2 regions of the Mesorhizobium sp. BHbdii genome follow, and region 2 is predicted to be linked to the other one. Evidence: predicted binding sites of a transcription regulator. Region 2 holds the regulator's gene; the other holds the start of a gene.
The links. The regulator LexA, encoded in region 2, represses DNA repair genes until DNA is damaged. The targets are predictions, from matches to a motif close to TGTTCNNNNTGTGTTCNG.
Positions count from the first base shown of each region.

Region 1: ACWTU8_RS19755 (PA0069 family radical SAM protein) is a predicted target of LexA. The motif match lies at 3,665-3,682, and genes of this name have one in related genera.

Region 1 covers NZ_JBSPKX010000003.1:607,159-612,731, forward strand. Annotated here, with positions in the region: gene ACWTU8_RS19735 (phytanoyl-CoA dioxygenase family protein) at 1-703, opposite strand, end outside; gene ACWTU8_RS19740 (MBL fold metallo-hydrolase) at 961-1,779, opposite strand; gene ACWTU8_RS19745 (cyclase family protein) at 1,974-2,909, opposite strand; gene ACWTU8_RS19750 (glycosyltransferase) at 3,099-3,605, opposite strand; gene ACWTU8_RS19755 (PA0069 family radical SAM protein) at 3,757-4,911, shown strand; gene ACWTU8_RS19760 (ribonuclease HII) at 5,065-5,573, shown strand, end outside.
Region 2 covers NZ_JBSPKX010000001.1:1,732,267-1,737,839, reverse strand. Annotated here, with positions in the region: gene trpD (anthranilate phosphoribosyltransferase) at 1-64, shown strand, start outside; gene trpC (indole-3-glycerol phosphate synthase TrpC) at 69-920, shown strand; gene moaC (cyclic pyranopterin monophosphate synthase MoaC) at 987-1,484, shown strand; gene ACWTU8_RS08410 (molybdopterin molybdotransferase MoeA) at 1,484-2,686, shown strand; gene lexA (transcriptional repressor LexA) at 2,791-3,528, shown strand; gene ACWTU8_RS08400 (ComEC/Rec2 family competence protein) at 3,522-5,573, opposite strand, start outside.

The sequences.
Region 1 (5,573 bases), on a different contig from region 2:
GCGGACCAGTCTCGGCATCGACCGGATTGAGATAGAAGAAGAATTTCAGCATCCGCCAATCGTCGAGATCGAAGTGGTATTTGCCAAGCGACGCCAGGTTCTTTTCGGCGTCGGAGACGGAGCTCGTCGGAAAGCTCCACCAGACGCGCGTGGTGATCAGCTTCGCCTGGCTGCCGAGATAATGGGCGGCGATGTCGAGAAGCAGCGGGTCGCGCTGCACGGTAAGCGCAGCATTGCAGTCGAGGACCCGCTCGAAAAAGTGGCCGCTGAGCAAGGGACGGCCGAAGTGCTTCTCGGCGTCGGCGTGCTCGGCCGGCAGGAACTCCAGCCGTCGGTCGAAATTGCCGAAGCAAGGCGTGCGCTGCGCAAAGCTGGCGATCTCCTGGTAGACCGACGACGGCAGGGCAAGCCCGGAAAAGAGGCCGTCCGAGCGGAGCGCGCCGACCACGGCATCACGATCGACGCCGGTGAACATCGTCTCCTCAGCTTTTTGTGCCGGTCGAACCGGTTTTGCGCCACGCCAATGCAACCGCCGCCCTGGCATGGTGCGCGCCAGCATGAACATCGGCAGCCATGCCGGATTCTCGCGAAGATCCGACAGATAGGTTGGAATCCGCACGGCAATGCGGCGCAGCAGGCTGCCGTTTCGAGCGATCGACTCGAGGCTTGCAGCACCGGATTTGTCAGGGCTTGAAAGGGCCATCAGGATCCTCAGCTATGAGGGCAGCGTCGACGAAGCGTCGGCCGCTCACCGCTCAGGCGTTACCCATAACCGATCCGCCGCATCAAAGGAATGGTACCCCCCGGTCAGGTTTTGTGCAATGCACAATGAAAGGAGCTGTCGCAAACTTTCCGGCAAGCTTGACAGAGCATTAAGGCTCGTTGAATTTCGCGACAGCGAGTGTTTCGAGCGAGGTGGAACGGAGGCCGCGCGCGGCGGAGAAGATCGCGACGAAGCGATCAAACCCCGTCGAGAATGATGATCGTCGGCCGGTCGGGCAGGGTCTTCAGCGAAACCGTCAGCGACCGGCCGGAGAGGAACTCCACCGCGAAATCGTCGCCCATCCTGCCTGTGAATTCGCTGATCGCGGTGGCATGGCGATGCATCGGCAGGATCATCGAGGAATAGAGCCGCGCGGTGATTTCGGTCATCCGGTCAAGCGACAGCGTCATGCCGCCGTCGATAGGCACCATAAGGATATCGAGCCGGCCGATGGCGCCGTAATGCGCATCCTCCAGCCGGTGGTGCAGATGGCCGAGATGGCCGATGCAGAGTCCCGCCACTTCGAAAATGAATATGGAATTGCCGTCCTTGCCGAGATCGCCGCCATTGCGGATATCCGTGGGCACGTTGCGGATGTAGACATCGTCCACGACAACGGCGTGGCGCGCCGGACCGCCCTCTGGATTCCAACCGCGCAGCACATATTCGATGGCGGGATCCGGATGGTCCGAATAATGGGTGCGGTGGGCCTTGTTCATGGTCACCACGCGCGGCAGCGGGTCAGCGCCATAGACGCCGGAAAAGTCGGTGGCGATCCTGACGCCAGCGGGCGTCTCGATGATGTAGGTCGAATGGCCGGCATAGGTGATCGTAACGTCGCCGTCGACGAAAGCCTCGGCCAGCAGAGGCGTCTGCGCTGTGAAGCTGGCATAGGTGGCCGACGGCAGCGCTTCGGCGATCGCAACGCATCTCGATGGCGGCGGCTCTTCCTGGGCCGACGCGGCGAACGGCCAGAAAGCCAGGGTCAGCAGAACGGCAGCAGATGGGCGGAGCATGACTGCCTCCCGTGGCAGGATCGGCGCTCATGCTACGATAACGCTAGCAATTGTGATGGCTATCGTCGGGACAGTCACGTTTTCGCGAGCGCCGGAGGGGTTGGTAGTCCGGGCCTTTTGTCCCGACTTGCGCGACAAATCGCGCGGAATGGAACGCGCCATGGCCCCGGCCTCCCGACTGACATCGCCAGTGATCAGGGCGTCGGACGGAAGACGCCGTTCTCGTCGCGCTTGAGCGGTGCGGTTTGCCGGGAAAGCGGCACGCCGGGCGCTTCGATGACCGAAACGCCCTCCGTCCAGTCGGCGGGTGCAATCGCGACGTAACGCGCATATCCGCCTGACCCGCCGAGCGGCTTGGCAAAGCCGATTGTGACCAACGCCCCGGCCTCTGGCACCTTGTCGAGATTTGCAACGCCTTCTGCCTGAGTGAAATCGTTGTGAAGCAGCCAATGTTCGCCTTCGAGATTGGGCGTGGTGTCGGTGTCGAGCGGCTCATGACCATGAAACAGAATCCTCCGCTCCAGATGCAGGAACTTCAGCGCGTCCAAACTGACGCCTGGAAACGGCTTCTGGTTGAAACGGGCGGCATCGGACCATTTCTTGTGCCAATCCGAACGCACGAAGACGACCGAACCCTCCGGTATGCGGCCGTGCTCCTTTTCCCATTCTTCGATGTCAGCGACCTGGAGGTGATAGCCTTCGTCAGTCTGCACCTTGCCGCTGATGTCGATCACGACGAGCGGCCGCACGGCATAAGTGGCCGGCAGGTCGCTGATCGTTGCACCGAGTGGGTTCCAGTGGGAGGGCGGATCGAGCTGCGTGCCATACTGGTCTGTCGTCAACTCGTAGGCGCTCGCGACGAACAAATGCTTGTCGTAGGTGAACTCTTCGCCGGCCTTGACGTAGCCCTCGATATCCTTGCCGGCGACAGCCGGTTTGAACTTGGCATTTGCGAAGCCTGGCCATACGGGCTGCACCGGCTCGAAGGCATGGGTCAGATCGATGTACTTGGCCGATTTGAGCGTGTTCTCATAAACCGACCAAAGGGACGATTCCTGCGCCACCGCGATCGCCGGCACTGACCAAGCGGCTCCGAGTAAGGCGATACGAACGAATTGAGATACATTCATCTGCAATCTCCCCTAGACGTCGCCGAGTATCGCGAGTTTCCCGCAGGACGACAAGCATATGCATTCCTCGCAGGAGTGTCGCGCCAATACGGCTTCCACCAAGCCGCTTTCCGCCCACGGCTTGAGCGCCGCCTCATCCCAGCGGAGGACGCGCTATTCCCTCGCCCGCTTACCGGAGAGGGACGCCCTTCACTTCACCGGCGCCACCCAGATCTCGGCGTCGAGCCTCTTGGTCGCGAGGCGGCGCGCGATGGCTTCGGCGCTGCGGGCGTTTTTCGACATGGCCGCGGCCTGACGCTTGCTGATCACCAGTCCTTCGGCCAGTGCTCGGTTTTCCGAAAACACCCGCGACAGGAACGGCACGCGGCTGCCGCGCGCCCGCGAGAACCGCGCCGGCATGGTTTGCCTGGCGGTGTGGGCGACGACCTCGTCGATCCAGCCCTCCGCCAGCCGTGCGCCCGGCTCCAGCAGCAGCAGCCAGTCGCCCTTGGCCTGCCTGATGCCGGCAGCAATGCCACCGCTCGCCACATAAAGGCAACCGGCATGTTCGGCAACGCGGTGGGTCTGATCGGTCGAGCCGGTGTCGCAGACGATGACATCGCGCACCACGCCCTCGACCGCGCCGCCGATCAGCGAGGCGAGCGTGCGGGCAAGTCTTTCCTCGTCATTCAGGGTCTGGATGAGAACGCTGAGCATCGTTAGCCGAATAGCGGAAAGCCGGGCGCAGCGCCAGTTTTTGCGTCGCATCATAAAATTGTTCTTGATTTGTTCTAGAAAACGAAATAGGAATAATTTCATGAACAGAGCGATTCGACAGCCAGCCGACAGTCCCTGGGAGAGGGCGAAAATGGAACAGATCGTGCGTGCCGACATTGCAGCCTTTGGAGCAGGACGAGCCGAGATGGCCAATGCGATGATCGAACAGAGCGGGATGCGCGTGCGTCCGGAGCGCAATCGCGGTCGTTCCGCGGGCATCAATCCGTCCGGGCGGTTCGAGCCGGTCAGCCGGCATGTCTTCGACGACGGCTGGAATTCGCTGGAGGAGTTGCCGCCGTTCAAGACGGAGGTGCAGGTCGAGAAGCCGCGCACCATCATCACCCGCAACGAATCACCCGATATTTCCTTCGACCGCTCGATCAACCCCTATCGCGGCTGCGAACATGGCTGCGTCTACTGTTTCGCCAGGCCTACGCATGCCTTCATGGGCCTGTCGCCGGGGCTGGATTTCGAATCGAAGCTGTTCGCCAAGCCGGATGCGGCGCGCATGCTCGACAAGGAACTGTCGAAGGACGGCTACCAGCCGCGCACCATCGCCATCGGCACCAACACCGATCCCTATCAGCCCATCGAGAAGCAGTACCGGATCATGCGCGAGATCCTCGAAGTGCTGGAGGCGCGCGGCCACCCGGTCGGCATCGTCACCAAATCCGCGCTGGTGACGCGCGACATCGACATCCTGTCGCGCATGGCCGAGCGCGGACTGGCCAAGGTGGCGCTGTCGGTGACGACGCTCGAGCGCATGCTGGCGCGCACCATGGAACCCCGCGCCTCGACGCCCAGCAAGCGGCTGGAGGCGATCAGGCAGCTTTCGGATGCCGGCATTCCGGCCTCTGTCATGGTCGCACCGATCGTCCCTGGCCTGACAGACCAGGAGATGGAGCGCATCCTCGATTCGGCCTACGCGGCGGGCGCGCGTGAGGCGGGCTACGTCCTGCTGCGGCTACCGCTGGAGGTCGCGCCTATCTTCAAGGATTGGCTGCTGCGCCATTATCCCGACCGCTACCGTCACGTGATGTCGCTGATCCGCTCGATGCGCGACGGCAAGGATTACGATTCGGAATGGGGCAAGCGGATGAAAGGCTCTGGCCCGTATGCCTGGCAGATCGGCCGGCGCTTCGAGATCGCCGCCAAACGGCTTGGTCTCAATGCCGAGCGGCGGTCGCTCAGGACCGACCAGTTCGTCGCTGCGGCCAAGGCAACCGAGCAACTGATGCTGCTTTGAATACATCGTGTGCCGCCGCTGCCGGCGGCACATGGAAAAATCCGTCCGGCCTGTCCTGTCCCCGGGCTTGCAGACGGTGCCCTCCGGGTCCGGTGCCTCACCGACCCGGAGGGGCTTGCGGAGAATCGGAGCCGATGCGAACCTCGCCGCAACATGGCTCGCGCGCGTTCTGATTCTCCGCTTCTCTTCGAAATCGTCGAGAGACCCGATTTCTCCTTCGAGACGAAGGCGATGGCCGAAGGCCTGTGGCCGGTGGCGGGAATGGACGAGGCCGGCCGCGGCCCGCTCGCCGGGCCGGTCGTCGCGGCAGCGGTGGTACTCGATCCCGCCAACATTCCCGATGGTCTCGACGATTCCAAGCGCCTCAGCCATCTGCAGCGCGAGGCGCTGTTCCTGAAAATCCTCGGCTCCGCTCTTGGCGTGTCGATGGCCTCGGTCAGCGCGGAAGGCATCGATGGCAGCAATATTCTCAAGGCCAGCCTCGAGGCGATGCGCCGCGCTCTGGTCGGGCTCTCGGTGCAGCCAAAGCTGGCCTTGGCCGACGGCCGAGACGTGCCACCCGGACTGCCATGCGAAGGAAGAGCGCTGATCAAGGGCGATCAACGCTCGCAGTCGATCGCCGCCGCCTCGATCGTCGCCAAGGTGATGCGCGACCGCATGAT
Region 2 (5,573 bases):
AGCCATCGACAGCGGCCGGTCGCTGAAAGTGCTCGACCGGCTGGTCGAGATTTCGAACGGATAGAGCCGTGTCTGATATCCTGCGCAAGATCGAAGCCTACAAGCGCGACGAGATCGCTGCGGCGAAGGCGCGCGTGCCGCTTGCCGAGATCAAGGCGCGGGCGAAGGACACCGACGCAGCGCGCGGGTTTCTCTCGGCTCTTGAAGCCAAGCGCAAATCCGGCAGCTTCGCGCTGATCGCCGAGATAAAGAAGGCGAGCCCGTCCAAGGGCCTGATCCGCGCCGATTTCGATCCGCCGGCACTGGCCAGGGCCTATGCGAAAGGTGGTGCTGCCTGCCTTTCCGTGCTGACCGACGCGCCGTCCTTCCAGGGCGCGCCTGAATTCCTCACCGATGCGCGCAACGCCGTGACATTGCCCGCTTTGCGCAAGGATTTTCTGTTCGAGCCCTATCAGGTGTTCGAAGCCCGTGCGTGGGGCGCGGATGCCATCTTGATCATCATGGCGAGCGTCGATGACGCCGTGGCCAGCGAACTCGAAACGACGGCGTTCGAACTCGGCATGGACGCACTGGTCGAAGTGCATGACGAGGCCGAGACGGAACGCGCGCTGAAACTGTCATCGCGGCTGATCGGCATCAACAACCGCAATCTCCGGACGTTCGAAACCAGCATCGAGACCTCGGAGCGGCTCGCGAAGATGGTGCCGGCAGACCGCCTGCTGGTCAGCGAGAGCGGTATTTTCTCGCACGAAGACTGCCGCAGGCTGGAACTGAGCGACATCGGTACGTTCCTCGTCGGCGAGAGCCTGATGCGGCAACAGAATGTGGCCACTGCAACGCGCCTGCTTTTGACGGGCAAGGCGCCGGCTCATCTATCGACCCGAAGATCGGAATCGATTTTTGGAGAGCACGATGCATAGTTTCAAAGGGTTAGAGCGTACTTTGCGCGTCCAAACGGACGCACGTCGCTCTAAGGCTGACTGACGATGACGGCCGCCCTCACCCATCTTGGCGCGAAAGGCGAAGCCAATATGGTCGATGTCGGCGACAAGGCGGAGACGACGCGCACGGCAATCGCCGAAGGTCTTGTCGCGATGCGGCCCGAAACGCTGAAGATGATTCTCGACGGCGATGCCAAAAAGGGCGACGTGCTGGGCACGGCGCGCATCGCCGGCATCATGGCGGCCAAGAGGACGCATGAGCTGATCCCGCTCTGCCATCCGCTGCTGTTGACCAAGGTATCCGTTGACATCGAACCGGACGCGACGCTGCCAGGCCTGAAGGTCACGGCGCTGGCCCGCGTCACAGGTAAGACCGGCGTCGAGATGGAAGCGCTGACCGCCGTCTCGGTCGCCTGCCTGACCATCTATGACATGGCCAAGGCGGTCGACCGCGCCATGGTGATCTCGGGCATCAGGCTGGTCGAAAAGACCGGCGGCAAATCCGGCGACTACAAGGCGGACGCCAAGGGGGCAGGCCAATAATGGCACTGCTTCCGGTCGCCGAGGCGCTCGAGCGCCTGCTTGAGGATGCTGCGCCCTTGCAGGCTGAATGCGTCGCCCTGATGGACGCCGCCGACCGCGTGCTGGCGGAGCCGCTTCTGGCGCTCCGCACCCAGCCGCCGTTCAACGCGTCCGCCATGGACGGCTATGCCGTGCGGGCCGAGGACGTCGCGTCCGTGCCCGCAAGACTTTCGGTGATCGGCATGGCGCCGGCCGGACGCGGCTTTGCCGGAACAGTCGGCCCGGCGCAGGCCGTGCGCATCTTCACCGGCGCGCCGCTTCCTGCAGGCGCCGACACCATCGTCATCCAGGAGAATGCAAGGGATCTCGGCGGCGGCAGCGTCGAAGTGACCGCGTCGACGGTTGAAGGCCGCAACATCCGCCGCCTCGGGCTCGATTTCTCGAAGGGCGACGTCCTGCTGGAGAAAGGCCGCCCGCTTGATCCGGCGGCATTGTCGCTGGCGGCGTCGGCCAACCACCCGCAGGTCAGCGTGGTGAAACGGCCGCTGATCGCCATCATCGCCACCGGCGACGAATTGCTGCCGCCGGGCAGCGACCTTGGCCCCGACAAGATCATCTCGTCCAATGCCTATGGCGTCGCCGCCGCGGCCCGCTCGGTCGGCGCCAGCGCGCTCGATCTCGGCATCGCCCCCGACCGCAAGGAGGCGATCGCCACGCTGGTGAAACAAGCGGTCGACGCAGGCGCCGACGTCATTGTCACGCTGGGCGGCGCCTCGGTCGGCGACCATGACCTGGTCCATAACGTGCTGACCGGTGAAGGCATGACGCTCGATTTCTGGAAAATCGCCATGCGGCCTGGCAAGCCGTTGATGTTCGGGCGGCTGGGCGACATCCGCTGCATCGGCCTGCCTGGCAATCCGGTGGCGAGTCTGGTCTGCACGCAGCTCTTTCTGAAGCCGCTGCTTGCGCGGCTCGGCGGCCGCGCCTTCCGGCAGGACATGCGTCAGGCGCGGCTCGGCGCCGCCATGCCGGCCAACGATCTCAGGCAGGACTATGTACGCGCGGTGGTGAAGGAAGACGGCACGCCACTAGCGACCCCGTTCGGCATCCAAGATTCCTCGATGCTCAAAATGCTGGCCGACGCCAACGGGCTGATCGTGCGCGAGCCATTCGCTCCGCCAGCCGCGACGGGCGCCGCGTGTAGCGTGCTGATGCTACGCTGAACAAAACGTCAACACATTCATTAAACTTTAAACGGTTGCGGAACACAACTGGAACAGATAGTGTTTGTTCTGGGTTTGTTTTTCTGATTCTGTTGGGGGTCGCGATGCTGACACGCAAACAACATGAACTGCTGATGTTCATCCACGAGCGGCTGAAGGAAAGCGGCATTCCGCCCTCGTTCGACGAGATGAAGGAAGCGCTCGACCTCGCCTCGAAATCGGGGATCCATCGGCTGATCACGGCGCTGGAGGAGCGCGGTTTCATTCGCCGCCTGCCCAACCGGGCCCGCGCGCTGGAGGTGCTGCGCCTGCCCGATTCGATCGCGCCCGGCCTCAATGCGGCTCGCAAATTCTCGCCAAGCGTCATTCAGGGCAGCCTTGGGCAGGGCAGCCTCGGACGACAGATCAAACCGGCGCCTTCGCGCCTGCCCGCGGCCGGCAATGACGACGACGTCGTTGCCACCATCTCCATACCGGTGATGGGCCGCATCGCTGCCGGTGTGCCGATCGACGCCATCCAGCACCAGACGCATTCGATCTCGGTACCACCGGACATGATCACCGGCGGCACGCACTACGCGCTGGAGGTCAAGGGTGATTCGATGATCGAGGCCGGCATTTTCGACGGCGACACGGTCATCATCCGCAACGCCGACACCGCTCAGCCTGGCGAGATCATCGTCGCCTTGGTCGACGAGGAGGAAGCGACGCTGAAGCGGTTCCGCCGCAAGGGCGCCTCGATCGCACTGGAAGCCGCCAATCCGGCCTATGAGACGCGCATCTTCGGGCCGGACCGGGTCAAGGTGCAAGGCAAGCTCGTCGGACTGATCCGGCGTTACTGAGCGGCAGGTTTCTTGGGTTTCTCGGCCCTGCGGTATGGTGGCAAGCCCCTCGCCTCGCGCGAATATCTCCGCTGCTCGTGCCAAGGCCTATATGGCTGTCTGACGGCAAAACGGATTTCTGCGCGCGTCGTCGCTGATAGCGGATCGAAGAAGACGGCGGCACTGCCCATGCGAGCGAGCTGCCGTTTGGTGACGACGAGAACCAGCGGATTGCGGCAGGGATTATAATAGGCTGTGGCATCGTCGATGACGATCAAATCCGCAAAGGCACAGGCTGGCCGTGCGGTTTTGCGGTCGTCGGCGAGTGCGATGATCGCGCCGGACGGGTGCCGGGCGAGGCACAGGCCGGCAGTGCAGTAGAAGGGCGCTCCAGGCGGCAGGTCGGCCGGGTCGGCGACGTCGAACCGCACGTCTCCTATTTCGAATGTCTCCGGCTCGACAATGGTCGCTGAAACCAGCGCATGTTTCCAGTTGTCGGTGGTGAATTCGTTCGAACGCACCCGGTTGACGGCAAGTTCGCCGCCGCCGATCGGCAGCGCCACCAGATGCGCATCTTCCGAAATCAGCACATCGGGGGCGCGCGTGTCGGAAATCGTCAGCAGGCCGGCGAGCGCAAAGGGAAGTGCCGCAAGCCGCAACCATGTCGTCGCGATCGTGGCGATGACCAGGGCGACCGTCACCAGCAGAACCGACTGCAACGAGATCAGCCCGACTGCATCGACCGGCGACCGCTCGGAAATCCGTCCCGATATTGCGATCATGGCCGTCAGTCCCTTGCCCATCATGTAGAGGAAAGGTTCGTCGAAGCCGAAAGGCATTGCCAGAGCGCTGAGGACGGCCAGGAACATGACGACCGTGACGATTGGCATGACCGCCAGATTGGCGAACAGGCTAAGCGGCGATACGCGCTGGAAGTGCCAGATGGCGAAGAGCGCGGTGGCGCTGCCGGCAATGATGGAGGTCATTGCGATGGTACCTGTCCCAGCGGCGAGTTTTCGCGTGACGAAAGCGACCGGCGACCGTCGCTGTGGCGGCGCCGTGGCCCTGTCGGCACGATAGTCGGACCAGCCGGCATAGGCGCCCACGAGAGCAGCAGTCGCGGCGAAGGACATCTGGAAGCTTGGGCCGACCACCTCGTGCGGCGACACGACGATGACGGCGATGGCAGAAATCGTCAGATTGCGCATGGTAAGTGCCGCTCGGTCGAACAGCACGGCGACAAGCATTACCGCCAGCATGATGAAGCTGCGTTCAGCCGCGACCACGATACCGGAAAAAATGAGATAGGCAGCGATGGAAAGGAGTGCGGCAGCAGCCGCATATTTCTTGACCGGCCGGCGTGACGAAAAATCGGGAAACAGCGCAAAGGCGCCGCGCAGCAATCCCATGATCGTGCCGGCGACAAGCGCCATGTGCAGGCCGGAAATCGAGATGATGTGATAGATGCCGGTGCGCCGCATCGATTCGTTTATCTCTTCGGGAATGCCGGCACGCACACCGATGATCAGTGCGGCGGCAATCTCCCCCTCGGCGCCACCAATGCTGTCCCTGATATGGTCGGCAATGTTTTCGCGCGCCTTTTCGATCGAGGAAGAAAGGCGCGCGGCGAACGGCACATTCTCGGAAACGACGATCTTCGGATTGCCGAGGAAAAAGCCACTGGCACCGATACCGGCGAAATAGCTGTCAAAGGAGAAGTCATAACTGTCCGGCCTAACCGGGCCAGTCGGAGGCAAAAGCCGCACATAACCGGTTGCCACCGAGCCTGCAGTCATCTCAGCGGGAATTTTGCGTGCCGAAACCCTGACACGTCCCGGTGCATAACGCAGTGTCGGCCGGGCGGTCGACATCACGTCGATGGTCAGCCTGATCCGGCCGTTCGCCATCTGATCGAGCCTAACGACACGGCCGGTGAGCTGGGTCTGGATTTCCGAACCGAGCATCTGCGTTCCCGCGCGCCAGGTTTCAACCTTGGCGGCGAGAACACCGAGTGCGCACAGCAACGCTGCCATGAAGCACAGATGCGTCTTGCGCCATGAGCGGGT